DNA from 2 places in the Actinacidiphila glaucinigra genome. Region 2 is predicted to be linked to the other one. Evidence: riboswitches for the same ligand, from Rfam matches in the RefSeq annotation. Region 2 holds a riboswitch; the other holds the start of a gene.
What was found. Region 2 has a riboswitch for glycine ahead of gcvP (aminomethyl-transferring glycine dehydrogenase). Riboswitches for the same ligand answer to the same signal wherever they lie in the genome.

Region 1: it holds a riboswitch for glycine, as region 2 does, so the genes downstream of both, gcvT (glycine cleavage system aminomethyltransferase GcvT) here and gcvP (aminomethyl-transferring glycine dehydrogenase) in region 2, are expected to answer to the same signal.

Annotation. Positions count from the first base shown of each region.
Region 1 covers NZ_CP109144.1:3,259,166-3,266,112, reverse strand. Annotated here, with positions in the region: gene glyA (serine hydroxymethyltransferase) at 154-1,425, opposite strand; gene gcvH (glycine cleavage system protein GcvH) at 1,489-1,869, opposite strand; gene gcvT (glycine cleavage system aminomethyltransferase GcvT) at 1,955-3,070, opposite strand; glycine riboswitch at 3,250-3,350, opposite strand; gene OIE69_RS14205 (AAA family ATPase) at 3,524-4,201, shown strand; gene OIE69_RS14200 (hypothetical protein) at 4,236-4,979, opposite strand; gene OIE69_RS14195 (enhanced serine sensitivity protein SseB) at 5,163-5,945, shown strand; gene OIE69_RS14190 (enhanced serine sensitivity protein SseB C-terminal domain-containing protein) at 6,023-6,808, shown strand.
Region 2 covers NZ_CP109144.1:7,397,794-7,404,740, reverse strand. Annotated here, with positions in the region: gene OIE69_RS33370 (glutamate--cysteine ligase) at 1-178, opposite strand, end outside; gene OIE69_RS33365 (hypothetical protein) at 736-1,326, shown strand; gene OIE69_RS33360 (DUF5999 family protein) at 1,575-1,781, shown strand; gene gcvP (aminomethyl-transferring glycine dehydrogenase) at 1,851-4,736, opposite strand; glycine riboswitch at 4,776-4,890, opposite strand; glycine riboswitch at 4,895-4,999, opposite strand; gene OIE69_RS33350 (PRC-barrel domain-containing protein) at 5,101-5,481, shown strand; gene OIE69_RS33345 (DNA polymerase IV) at 5,394-6,842, opposite strand; gene OIE69_RS33340 (MerR family transcriptional regulator) at 6,925-6,947, opposite strand, start outside.

The DNA.
Region 1 (6,947 bases), 4.1 Mb from region 2:
GTGCGATGACTCCTCGGATTCGCGGACCCCGTTGTCCGCGGGCGGCCGGCGGGTTCGCCGCCGGAGTGGTACGTGGGCGGCGTGGGTGCGCCGCACTTGCTCCAGTGTGCGGGACCGCCCTCGCGGACGGCCCCGCACACCGGGTGACGCTCGCTACTTCAGGCCTGGGTACAGCGGGTGCTTGCCGGCCAGGGCGCTGACCCGGGCGCCGAGCGCCTTGGCGGTCTCCGCGTCGAAGCCCGGCTTGAGGGCCTCGGCGATGACGTCGGCGACCTCGCGGAAGTCCTCGGTGCCGAAGCCGCGGGTGGCCAGTGCCGGGGTGCCGATGCGCAGACCGGAGGTGACCATCGGCGGGCGCGGGTCGTTCGGGACCGCGTTGCGGTTGACCGTGATCCCGATCTCGTGCAGCCGGTCCTCGGCCTGCTGCCCGTCGAGCTCGCTGTCGCGCAGGTCCACCAGGACCAGGTGGACGTCGGTGCCGCCGGACAGCACCGAGACCCCGGCCGCGGTGACGTCGTCCTGCGTCAGCCGCTCGGCGAGGATCTTCGCGCCCTCCAGGGTGCGGACCTGGCGGTCCTTGAACTCCTCGCTCGCCGCCACCTTGAAGGCGACCGCCTTCGCCGCGATGACGTGCTCCAGCGGGCCGCCCTGCTGGCCGGGGAAGACCGCCGAGTTGATCTTCTTGGCGAGTTCCGCCTTGCACAGGATGACGCCGCCGCGCGGGCCGCCCAGCGTCTTGTGCGTGGTCGTGGTGACGACGTCCGCGTACGGCACGGGGGAGGGGTGCAGCCCCGCCGCCACCAGACCGGCGAAGTGCGCCATGTCGACCATCAGGTACGCGCCGACCTCGTCGGCGATCCGCCGGAAGGCCGCGAAGTCCAGCTGCCGCGGGTACGCCGACCAGCCGGCGATGATCAGCTTCGGGCGGGACTCCTTGGCCAGGCGCTCGACCTCGGCCATGTCGACCTGCCCGGTCTCGGCGTCCACGTGGTAGGCGGCCACGTTGTAGAGCTTGCCGGAGAAGTTGATCTTCATGCCGTGGGTCAGGTGCCCGCCGTGGGCGAGGTTCAGACCCAGGATCGTGTCGCCGGGGTTCAGCAGCGCGAACATCGCGGCCGCGTTGGCCTGCGCGCCCGAGTGCGGCTGGACGTTGGCGTGCTCGGCGCCGAAGAGCGCCTTGATCCGGTCGATCGCGAGCTGTTCGACGACGTCGACGTGCTCGCAACCGCCGTAGTAGCGGCGGCCGGGGTAACCCTCGGCGTACTTGTTGGTCAGCACCGAGCCCTGGGCCTGGAGCACCGCGACCGGAGCGAAGTTCTCCGAGGCGATCATCTCAAGGGTGGACTGCTGGCGGTGCAGTTCGGCGTCGACGGCGGCGGCGACGTCGGGGTCGAGCTCGTGCAGTGAGCTGTTGAGAAGCGACATCAGGGGGTCATCCGTCCGGAGGTCGGAGTGGACAGGGCGGAGCGTTGGGGAGGGCTCGGGCGGTCAGCTGCCGGTGAAGGCGGTGTACTCGTCCGCGGAGAGCAGGTCGCCCGGCTCCTCGGAGATCTTCACCTTGAACAGCCAGCCGCCCTCGAAGGCCGCCGAGTTCACCAGCGAAGGGTCGTTGACGACGTCCTCGTTGACCTCGGTGACCTCGCCGGAGACAGGGGCGTACAGGTCGCTGACCGACTTGGTCGACTCCAGCTCACCGCAGGTCTCACCCGCGGCGACCGTGTCGCCCACCGCCGGGAGCTGGACGTAGACGACGTCGCCGAGGGCGTTCGCCGCGTGCTCGGTGATGCCCACCGAGGACACACCGTCCGCGTCGGCGGCCGAGACCCACTCGTGCTCCTTGCTGTACCGCAGCTGCTGGGGGTTGCTCATGGCGTGAATTCTCCTGGATGCAGGTATGTGCCGGTGAACGGCTGTCTTGACAGGTGGGACGGCTGTGCCGGATGTGACCGGGACCTCAGCGCTGCCGCTTGTAGAACGGCAGGGCCACCACCTCGTACGGCTCATGCGTACCGCGGATGTCCACGCCCACACCAAGGGCGCCCGGCGCGGCGTGCGCGGCGTCCACGTACGCCATGGCGATCGGCTTGCCCAGGGTCGGGGACGGGGCGCCGGAGGTGACCTCGCCGACCACCTCGCCGCCGCCCGCCACCACGGGGTAGCCCGCCCGGGGGACCCGGCGGCCCTCGGCGACCAGGCCGACCAGCTTGCGCGGCGGCGTGGCCTCGGCCTTGGCGGCGGCCGCGGTCAGCGCCTCGCGGCCCACGAAGTCACCCGGCTTGTCGAACTTCACGACCCGGCCGAGGCCGGCGTCGAAGGGGGTGAGCGCGGTGGTCAGCTCGTGCCCGTACAGCGGCATGCCCGCCTCCAGACGCAGCGTGTCCCGGCAGGACAGGCCGCACGGCACCAGGCCGGCGTCCGCGCCCGCCTCGGTCAGCGCCTGCCACAGCTTCTCCGCGTCGGCCGGGGCGACGAAGAGCTCGAAGCCGTCCTCGCCGGTGTAGCCCGTGCGGGCGATCAGCGCGGGGACCCCGGCCACGGTGCCGGGCAGGCCCGCGTAGTACTTCAGCCCGTCCAGGTCGGCGTCGGTGACCGACTTCAGGATGGCGGGGGAGTTCGGGCCCTGGACGGCGATCAGCGCGTAGGCGTCGCGGTCGTCGCGGACCGCGGCGTCGAAGCCGGCGGCGCGTTCGGTGACCGCGTCGAGGACGACCTGGGCGTTGGAGGCGTTGGCGACGACCATGTACTCCTCGTCGCCGAGGCGGTAGACGATCAGGTCGTCGAGGATGCCGCCGTCGGGCGCGCAGATCATCGTGTAGCGGGCACGGCCCACGGCCAGCGCCGAGATGTGGCCGACCAGCGCGTGGTCCAGCGCCTCGCCCGCGCCCGGACCGGTGACCGTGATCTCGCCCATGTGGGACAGGTCGAAGAGACCGGCCCGGGTCCGCACGGCGGTGTGCTCGTCGCGCTCGCTGGCGTACCGCAGCGGCATGTCCCAGCCCGCGAAGTCGGTCATGGTGGCGCCGAGGGCGCGGTGCAGCGCGTCCAGTGCGGTACGGCGGGATTCACTCATCGGGCGGGCTCCCAAGGCGAGGAAGAGACAGGTAGGGCGATGACGGGGCAGGTCCTCCCCATCTGTCATCGGAACCTGAGAGGTTCACCTGGACCCTCCGGTCGGAGGAGTCCTGGTTTGCACCTTGGGTGGGGCGGCGCCCCCGTTGCCGGGAGGGCTCGCCCGCTTTTCAGATGTGCCTCGAACGCGCGGTATCTGTGCCTGAGAGATTCAAGGGAGGACTTGCTCCTTCGGCGTCCCGCCCGCCGCAGCGGTGCGGAAGCTCTCCCGCGCGGCCTCGAACGGCCGATATGTGATTGAGGGCGCCATCATTGCACGGGCGCCCGCCGTTGTCGCGATCGAGTCCCGGATGTCCCGGTCCGGTTCCGATCCGGTTGTAACGCCGCCGTTTCTCTGGGTAGGCAAAGACACAGGATTTACCATTTCTTGAACGTCGGACCCGGAGGGCGAACTGTGCGGTGGCAGAGTGCGTATGCGACGGCCGGGGGCCCGGCCGTGTCCCGGCCGGTACCGGCGCGGGCCGGGGAGGCGCGCCGTGGGGGGCGCGCCGTGCGGCCGCGCCGGCTGCTCGATCTGCGGCGGGGGCGCCGGCCCGTACGCACCCTGCGCTACCCGCCGGGTGACGTCCTGGTCGTCTCCGGTCTTCCGGGCGGCGGCAAGAGCACCCTCATGCGGCGCGCGAAGGGCGGTGCCCGCCTGATCGACTCGCAGGACGTGAGGGAGCGCTGGCAGGCGCGGCTGCCGCGGCTTCTGCCGTACGCCCTCTACCGCCCCCTGGTGCGGATCGCGCACTACGCCGGGCTGTGGCGGGCGTTGCGCTCGGGCGACAGCGTCGTCGTGCACGACTGCGGCACCCTGCGCTGGGTGCGTGCCTGGGTCGCCCGTCAGGCGCGGCGCCGGGGGCGGGGCATGCACCTGGTGCTGCTGGACGTCCCCGTGCGGACCGCTCTGGACGGTCAGCGCGAACGCGGCAGGGGGGTGTCGGCGTACGCCATGGCCCGGCACCGCAACGCCTCCCGCCGGCTGCTCGCCGAGGCGGAGGCCGGCCGGCTCCCCGGGGTGTGCGTCTCGGTGGTGCTGCTGGACCGCGAAGCGGCCCGGGAGCTCGAGGCCATCGACTTCGACGGCTGAGCGGCCGGGCCGCGACGCGTGAGGGGCGGTACCGCTACTGACCCTGGAGGTCCTCCTGGGCCTGCGGCGCGATCTGCGCCTCGGGCGGCAGCTGCTCCCCCTGGTCGTTCAAGGGGAGCGGCAGCGGGAGCGGAAGCGGCAGCGGCAGCGCGCCGGTGAGCAGCTTCGGCACCGCCAGCAGCAGGGCCTGCAGGTCGGCGACGACGGTGGCGACACCGGCCGTCACACCCGCGAGGTCCTTGGCGACCACCTTGGCCAGCAGGTCCGTGACGTCCTGGACCAGCTTGGTGAGCGCGTTCTTGACGTCGGTGACGGCGTCCGCGGCGCTCTGGTCGCCCGGACCGCCGACCTGGTCGATGGCGCCCGGGTCACCCGGCTGGCCGAGATCGCCTGGCTCCAGGCCCGGTTGTGGCGCGCCCGGATCGAAGGCCGACGGGTCGGTGACGCCGGGAGATACCGCACCAGCCTGGTCGAGGACCGAGGCCAGCTGTCGGCTCGCCTCCTCCAGACCCATGCGGAGTTCGTCCAGCTTCGCCGAGTCCGGGCTTTCGATCTGGGCTTCCTGGGTGAGCTTGGCCCCGATGGACAGCGTGTCACCCAACTTGGCGATGAGTTCGGCGTTGCCCGTGTCCGCCGCCCGGGCGGCGAGGTGCTCGACCTCGACGGCCGTGCTCCGGGTGGGGGCCTGGGCACTCGCGACACCGCCGGTGAGGCCCATCGTCAGCGCGGCACACACGGCCGCCGCTATGAGGGTGGAGTTGATCCTGGTGATGCGCATGTCGAGATATCTCCCGGTTGAGGGTTTTCTCCTTGCTCGTCCTACCTTCGGAGCCGTGGTGACGCTTCGCAACCGGACCATCGCGTTATGTGACGGATGTGAGGTGCGGGGGTCGCTCGCGCCCGCCGCCGGATAGGGTTTCCACGGAGCGCACCACCACGGCAAATTGCGAGGCGAGACGCAGTGAACATCCCGGGGCAGCGGATATCGGACGGCTTCGCCCCGTCGGGCCACAGTGCCGGCGGCTGGCCCGCCAACGAGCTCGAGGAAGTGCTCTCCGCGGCACTCGGCGATCCGGGTGCCACGGCCCGCGTCCTGGAGGTGCTCGGGCGCTCGCAGCTGTGGATCCCGCTGCCGAACGGCGGCGGTCCCGAGAGCACCGACCTCGACCTGCCGACCCTCGAACTCGAAGGCGGCGTCTACGTTCCGGTCTTCAGCTCCGAACAGCAGTTCCTCGCCGCCGGTTCCGGCATGAACTTCGCCGTCGCCCCCGCCCGCGAGTTCGCCCGCGGGCTGCCCCCGCAGCTGGGGATCGCCGTGAACCCCGGGGGTGCGGTGGGCCTTCCGCTGCCGCCCGCCGCGGTGATGGAGCTGTGCCGCACCGACCGCGAGCCCGGTACCCCGAGCGGCGCCCGGGTCCGGCTGTGGGAACCCTCGCCGGACCAGGAGCCGGTCGACTTCCTGGCCGCCGCGGCGGGCGAGTTCGCCGTCACCCCCGTCGTGCTCTCCGCCCGCCGCGCGCTGGCCAGCGTCGAGGGCGACCCCGCCACGCTCTTCGTCGGCGTCGAACTCGACCGCTGGCAGGAGGAGGACCGGGCCGCCGCCATGGCCGCCCTCGGGCGCGCGCTCGGCGCCGTAGCGCTGCCCTGGCAGGTCAATCTGGTGCTGCTGGACGTCGCACAGGACCCCATCGGCGACTGGATGCTGGAGCGCGTGCGACCCTTCTATGTCGGCACGGGCGCATAACCTGGGTCCGGCACGACACCCGAGGCATTCGGCGAAGCAGACGACGCGGACAAGGCAGACGCGGAAGGGCGGGACACGTGAGCGCCGGCGTGGGAGGGGGCGGGGGGCTGGAGCATGCGCTCCGGCAGGTGACGCCCGGTAGGTACGACGCCTACGAGGAGGTGCTGCGGGCCCTCGCCGACAGCCAGGTGTGGATGCTGCTCTGGCAGGGCACCCCCGGCGGGGCGGACGCGCAGTACGGCAACATGGAGGTCGCCGGCCACGGCTACGCGCCCTGCGTGACCTCACCGCAGGAGTTCACCGCCTGCGGCTGGAACCGGGCCCACGAGGTGGTGTCCGGTCGCGAGATCGCGGAATCGCTCTTCCCCGACCGCTGGGGACTGTGGCTCAACCCGCACGCCCCCGGCGGCGGCATCGGCATCCCCTGGCTCGACCTGCGGCGCGTCTGCCTCGGCCTCGACCGTTCCCCGGCCGGACCGCTGCGGATCGGCGAGCCCGCGCTCCAGATCCCCCAGTACTACGCCCTGCTGACCCAGCAGGCCCATCGCACCCCGGCCGTCCGCTCGCTGCGGCGCGCCTGGGTGCAGCCCGCGCTGGGCGAGCCGTACCTGGCGATCGGCGTCGACCTCTACGACGCCGGGCCCCAGTCCGTGGAGACGGTGCGCCTGATGATGCAGTCCGCCCTCGGGGCGGTGCCGCAGGGGCTGCCGGTCGCCACGGTCGCGCTGACGGATGAGTACGACCCGGTCGGCATGTGGATGCGGGCCTCGGCGCAGCCCTTCTACTCCCGCGACGCCCACGGCGCGCCGGGTGCCCCGGGTGCGCCCGGGGCGACGTACGGCTGGGCCCCGCAGCCCTACTGAGGCCTCCGGCGGGCTTTCCGGGTGCCGTGGCGCCGGTGCGTGGGCGGGTGCGTTGCGCCTGCGGCGGGCTTTTCGCACCCGCCCACCCCTGCGGCGCCGTCCGCGGATGCGGGTGGCCCCTGTGGGTGGTGCCGGCGCG
Region 2 (6,947 bases):
GCAGCCCGTCGCGGTCGGTGAGATTGAGTTCGATCTCCAGCCCCATGAGATTGCGGGGACGGTCGAACCGCTTCTCCTCCAGCAGCCGCTCCAACCCCAGCAGGCACTGCTTGAGCTTCCTGCGGTACCGCTGGCGGTCGGCCAGGTCGAACCCCGTGGCCGCGACCTTTTCCCCCATCGGAGGTCCTTCCTCGAGTGGGCCGTGATCACATCATGCCCAGCCCTGAGATCGATAAGGCCTCCGGCCTCGCTCCGGAGCCGCTAAGCTGGCCACGAGCACCGTCTCGCGGCACATTCCGCGGGCATGTACGGAATTCACATGCCGGCGGCGGCCCTCTCGTGAAAAACACCGACGAGATTCAGCCATCCGCAGTAGCACGGAAAGCGCAGTTCACGGCGTGGGCGACGGTGCAATCGGGGAGCAATTACCTGCCCAGGGTGTCCTGGAACCGCCTTGCCCGTAATATCACTGACGGCTAGATGAAACACTGCGCGAACACACCTCGTATATCCTTCGTTCACAGGCAGAGCCTCCGCGACCCGCCGCGCGCCCGCGACGTCACCGGCCACGGGAAGGGATCCGCATGCCCACGCCGATTCCGTTCGTCGCCACCCCCACGCGCCTCACGGATCCGGGCTGTCCCGGCCTGCCGCCGTGTCGTCTGCTCCATCGCTGACAGTGCTGTCCGCACCCCGCCGAGCACCCCCGTGTCTCCTCATGAGAGGCCGCCCACCATGCCGCTGCAGGTAGCCCCAGCCCCCGCTCCCGCTCTGCGGAGCGTTCTCGCCGCCCTGAGTTCCCCCACCGCAGTCCGCGAGGCCCGCACCCCCTCGCTGCGCAATGCCACGGGGCCGCTGGTCGCCGAGCACCCGCTCCCTCTGCACGTCCTCGACCCCGTGATCACCGAACCGGGAGGACTGCCGCGCGCGCGACTGACCGGCTGGCGCTTCCACATCCGTACCGGCGAGAAGGTGGCGGCCGCGGGCGAGACGGTGGACACCCCGGACGGCTGGGCGTTCTCGCACTTCTGCGAGGGCCCGTACCTTGCCTCCACCGAGCGCGCGCTGCGCCAGGCCGACGCGCTCACCACCCCTTACCAGCCGCACCTGCTCTCGGTACCGGGGCTCTACATGCTGACGCTGTGGCTGCACGGGGACATCGCTGCCGACGCGGGCACCGCGCAGCCGGCCCCTTCCGACCTGCTGATCCCGCTGGCGCCGGCCCCGCCGGGGATCGCCGCGCACCGTATGCACCGGCTCTCCGACCTGGTGCCGGTGCTGACCCTGCGGCTGGCTCCGCCACCACTGCTGGGCACCACTGCCTGAGACTCCCGGCTGGGGCGACCTCACACGCCTCCGTGACCGTCCGGTCACGGAGGCGTTGCATTGTCCGGGCAACCGCCCGCGAGAGTGAATGCGTCCCCAACTAACGAGGACAGCTCACGCGAAATCCCTGCGGAAATCCCTCAGTAGAGCAACACTGGGACCGACCGACTGAACGGGGGAGCGGCATGACTGAGGTTCCTACCCAAGGCAGCCGTACTTCACACCACTCGCAGCGAAAGACGTCGTCCATGTGCCCGCACCAGCCGCAGTGTCCGTCCGCCGGCAGCCCCGACCGCGAGGCCGCCCACATCATGGCCAGCCACCCCGAGCAGGGCTGGAGCCTGCTGTGCAACGGCGTCCTCCTCTTCGAGGACACCGGTGAGCTCCTCCCCGACGGGCAGATCATCGCCCCGCACCGCCCGCTCGGCAGCGAGCACATCGTCACGGCGGCCTGACCGGGCCGGGAACGACACAGGGCCGACCCCGCTGCTGCAGCGGGGCCGACCCTTGAGCGTCAACCGCCCTTACGCGTCGTACTCTTCGAGCGGGGGGCAGGAGCAGACGAGGTTGCGGTCGCCGAAGGCGCCGTCGATGCGGCGGACCGGCGGCCAGTACTTGTCCGCGGCCGACACACCGGCGGGGAAGACCGCCTCCTCACGGGAGTACGGGTGCTCCCAGTCGCCGCCCAGGGCCGCAGCCGTGTGCGGGGCGTTGCGCAGCGGGTTGTCCTCCTTGGGCCACTCCCCCGAGCCGACCCGCTCGACCTCGGCGCGGATCGCGATCATCGTGTCGCAGAAGCGGTCCAGCTCCGCGAGGTTCTCGCTCTCCGTCGGCTCGATCATCAGCGTCCCGGCCACCGGGAACGACATCGTCGGCGCGTGGAAGCCGTAGTCGATCAGGCGCTTGGCCACGTCGTCGACCGTCACGCCCGTCTCCTTGGTCAGCGGGCGCAGGTCGATGATGCACTCGTGCGCGACGAGCCCGCCAGGACCCGTGTAGAGCACCGGGAAGTGCGGCTCCAGGCGCTTGGCGATGTAGTTCGCGCTGAGCACGGCGACCTGGGTGGCGCGCTTGAGGCCCTCGCCGCCCATGAGGCGCACATACGCCCAGGAGATCGGCAGTATGCCTGCCGAGCCCCACGGCGCGGCCGAGATCGGGCCGACGCCCGTCTCCGGGCCGGCGGACGGCTGGAGCGGGTGGTTGGGCAGGTACGGGGCGAGGTGGGCGCGGACCGCGACCGGGCCCACGCCGGGGCCGCCGCCGCCGTGCGGGATGCAGAAGGTCTTGTGCAGGTTCAGGTGCGACACGTCTCCGCCGAAGTGGCCGGGCTTCGCCAGGCCCACCAGGGCGTTGAGGTTCGCGCCGTCCACGTAGACCTGGCCGCCCGCGTCGTGCACCGCGGCGCAGATCTCGCCGATGTGCTCCTCGAAGACACCGTGCGTGGAGGGGTAGGTGACCATGAGCACGGCGAGTTCGTCGCGGTGCTGCTCGATCTTGGCCCGCAGGTCCTCGACGTCGACCTCGCCGTCGCCGGCGGTCTTGACGACGACGACCTTCATACCGGCCATCACGGCGCTGGCGGCGTTGGTGCCGTGCGCGGAGGACGGGATGAGGCAGACCGTGCGCCGGCTGTCGCCGTTCGCGCGGTGGTAGGCGCGGACGGCCAGCAGGCCGGCGAGCTCGCCCTGGGAGCCGGCGTTCGGCTGGAGGCTGACATTGTCGTAGCCGGTGACCTCGGCGAGGCGCTCCTCCAGCTCACGGATGAGGGTCAGGTACCCCTCGGCCTGGTCGGCCGGCGCGAAGGGGTGCATCGCGCCGAACTCGGGCCAGGTCACCGGCTCCATCTCGGTGGTCGCGTTGAGCTTCATGGTGCAGGAGCCCAGCGGGATCATGCCGCGGTCCAGCGCGTAGTCGCGGTCGGCGAGGCGGCGCAGGTAGCGCAGCATCGCGGTCTCGGAGCGGTGCTGGTGGAAGACCGGGTGGGTCAGGTAGTCCACGCCGCGGGCCAGGCCGGCGGGCAGTGCGTCCTCGGTGGCCGCGTCCAGGGACTCGACGTCGGCGGTCACACCGAAGGCGCCCCAGACCGCGGCGAGATCGGCGCGGCCGGTGGTCTCGTCGCAGGCGATGCCGACCAGGTCCGCGTCGACCTGGCGCAGGTTGACCCCGGCCTCGCGGGCGGCGGCCACGACCTCGGCGGCACGGCCGGGCACACGCGCGGTGACGGTGTCGAAGAAGGCACCGGTGGTCACCTCGACGCCGCCGGCGCGCAGGCCGGCGGCGAGGACCGCGGCGTAGCGGTGGGTGCGGCGGGCGATCTGCGCCAGGCCGTCGGGGCCGTGGTAGACCGCGTACATCCCGGCCATGACGGCGAGCAGCACCTGCGCCGTGCAGATGTTGCTGGTGGCCTTCTCGCGGCGGATGTGCTGCTCACGGGTCTGCAGCGCAAGGCGGTAGGCCTTGTCCCCGTCGGCGTCGACGGAGACACCGACCAGGCGGCCCGGCAGGCTGCGGGCGTACGTGTCGCGGACGGCCATGTAACCGGCGTGCGGGCCGCCGAAGCCCATGGGCACTCCGAAGCGCTGGGTGGTGCCGACCGCGATGTCGGCGCCGAGCTCGCCCGGGGAGGTGAGCACGGTCAGGGCCAGCAGGTCGGCGGCGACGGTGACGATCGCGCCGATCGCGTGGGCCTGCTCGACGACCGGCTTGAGGTCGCGCACGGCGCCGGAGGCGCCCGGGTACTGCAGCAGCACGCCGAAGACGCCGCGCTCGGCGATCTCCGCCGGGATGCCGTCGCTGAGGTCGGCGACGACGACCTCGACACCGGTCGGCTCGGCGCGGGTCTCGATGACGGCGACGGTCTGCGGGAAGGTGTCGGCGTCGATCAGGAAGACGCCGTCCTTGACCTTGCCGACGCGGCGGGCGAGTGCCATCGCCTCGGCGGCCGCGGTGCCCTCGTCGAGCAGCGAGGCACCGGAGGTGGGCAGCCCGGTGAGGTCGGCGACGACCGTCTGGAAGTTCAGCAGGGCCTCCAGGCGGCCCTGGGAGATCTCCGGCTGGTAGGGCGTGTAGGCCGTGTACCAGGCGGGGTTCTCCATGACGTTGCGCAGGATGACCGGCGGGGTGAAGGTGCCGTGGTAGCCGAGGCCGATCATCGGCCGCAGCACCTGGTTGCGGTCGGCGAGCGACCGCAGCTCGGCGAGGACCTCGGGCTCGGTGCGGGCGCCGGACAGGCCGAGCGCCTCGGCGCTCTTGATGGCGTCCGGGACGGCTGCGGCGGTCAGCTCGTCCAGCGAGCCGTAGCCGACCTGCGCGAGCATCTTGGCCTGCGCACCGGCGTCGGGACCGATGTGACGCTGCTCGAAGGGGATGCCGCGCTCCAGCTCGGAGAGTGGGATGCGGTTGGCGGTCATCAGCGGAGGCCTCCTGGTCTGGCGCGACACGGCCTCCCCCTCTGTCATCTGAACCTGAGAGCTTCACCGTCCCGCACACGCGCCGGGACGGCTTTCACCGTCGGTGAGGAAGGGGCCGCGCACAGTTTGTGCCGCCCTTTCCTGCTTTCCAGAGTGACCTCGCCCATGCGGTACGGATGCCTGAGAGATTCCGGGGAGGGTTTGCTCCTTCGGCGCCCGACGGGCGGTTCCCCGCGTCGCCAGGACTCTCCCGCAAGGGGTCAGCAGCCGCTGTCAGCGTACCAGCGCGGTCAGGGAGCGGGTCATGTGACAGCCGCCACCTTTCGTGCCTAAATAGGATTAATCGCGATCAGTTGGAGGGACCGTGCAGACCGGCATCGATCCGCGCAGCCTCATCGGACGCAGGGCCTTCGACCGCAACGGGATGAAGATCGGCACCGTCGACGAGGTGTACCTCGACGACGCCACCGGAGAACCCGAATGGGCCGCGGTGCGCACCGGTCTCTTCAGCCGTGACGCGTTCGTGCCGCTGGAACCGAGCGAGTTCACCGGGGAAGAGCTGCGCGTGCCGTTCGACAAGGCACTGATCAAGGACGCCCCGGACTTCGGCGTGGGCCGGCACCTCTCCCCCGAGCAGGAGCTCCAGCTCTACCACCACTACGGCATGAGCGGGCCCTCGCTCTCCGGCCCGGTGCCGGAGCCCCCGCCGGACCGCGACTTCGGCACGCTGGCCGGCGACAGCTGACGCGGGAGTCCCGGCAGGTCCGATAACACCAGCGGGAGCGGCTCGGACGGCTCCAGCTCCGCATCGGTCACCGCGAAGGTGCGCACCCGCCCAGGCTCCGCCGAACCCGGCTCCTCGAAGCGCACGGTGACCCTGCCGACCCCGCTGCCCTGCACCCACCCGGCGCCGTACTCGGTGTGCCGTACGTCCTGGCCGGGCACCCAGCGCCGCTCCGCCGGACCGGCCTCCTCCGCGGGCCGCTCCGGAGTCCCCTGCGACGCGCCGGAATCCTCGTCCGCAGCGCTCTCCTCGTCCCGTTCCGCCGCCTGGGCGAACAGGTCCTCCTGCGTGAAGTCGGCGAGCCCGGCGACGCCGACCCCGAGCAGCCGGACGCCACCGGTGATGTCGACGGCCTCCAGCAGCCGAGCCGCGGTCTCCCGGACCACCGCGAGGTCGTCGGTCGGGGCGCGCAGGGTCTCCGAGCGGGTCAGCGTCGTGAAGTCGTAGCGCCGCACCTTCAGCACCACCGTGCGGCCCGAACGGCCGGCGGAGCGCAGCCTGCGCACGCAGCGTTCGGCCAGCCGGTCCACCTCCAGCCGTACCCGTACCCGGTCGGTGAGGTCCACGTCGAAGGTGTCCTCCACCGAGACCGACTTGCTCTCCCGGTCGGCGACCACGGGCCGCTCGTCGATCCCCAGGGCCATCCCGTGCACATGGGCGCCGTGCGCCTTGCCGAGCAGCCGCACCAGCTCGGCCTCCCCCGCCTCCACCACCTCGCCGACCGTGAGGATGCCCGCCCGCCGCAGGTGTTCCGCCGTCGCGGGACCCACGCCGGGCAGCGTACGGACCTGCATGGGGGCCAGCAGCTCACGCTCGGTGCCGGGCTCGATGAGCACCAGCCCGTCCGGCTTGGCCTGCTCCGAGGCGATCTTGGCGAGCAGCTTGGAGCCCGCGAGCCCCACCGAGCCGGTGAGCCCCGTCGCCGCCTTGATGTCCGCCCTCAGCCGCTCCCCCACCGCGCGCGGGTCGTCCGCGATCCCGCCCGCCTCCAGGTCCACGAAGGCCTCGTCCAGACTGAGCGGCTCGACCAGCGGCGAAAGCCGCGACAGCAGCTCCATGACGATGTCGCTGATCTGCCGGTAGACCGCGAAGCGCGGAACGAGGTAGGCGGCGTTGGGGCACAGCCTGCGCGCGTGGGCCATCGCCATGGCCGAGTGCACCCCGTGCACCCGGGCCTCGTACGACGCGGTCGCCACCACCCCGCGCGGCCCGAGACCCCCCACGACGACCGGCTTGCCCCGCAGACTCGGCTTGGCGGCCTGCTCGACGGCGGCGAAGAACGCGTCCATGTCGAGGTGGAGGATGGTCGGCGCGCTTCTCACAGTCACCGATGGTGCACCACGGGTCCGACATCCGCCGTACGCGTGTACGGCGGATGGGTGGGGTGCGGCCGGTCCGGCGCCGTCAGCCCGCGCGGTTGCGGCGCC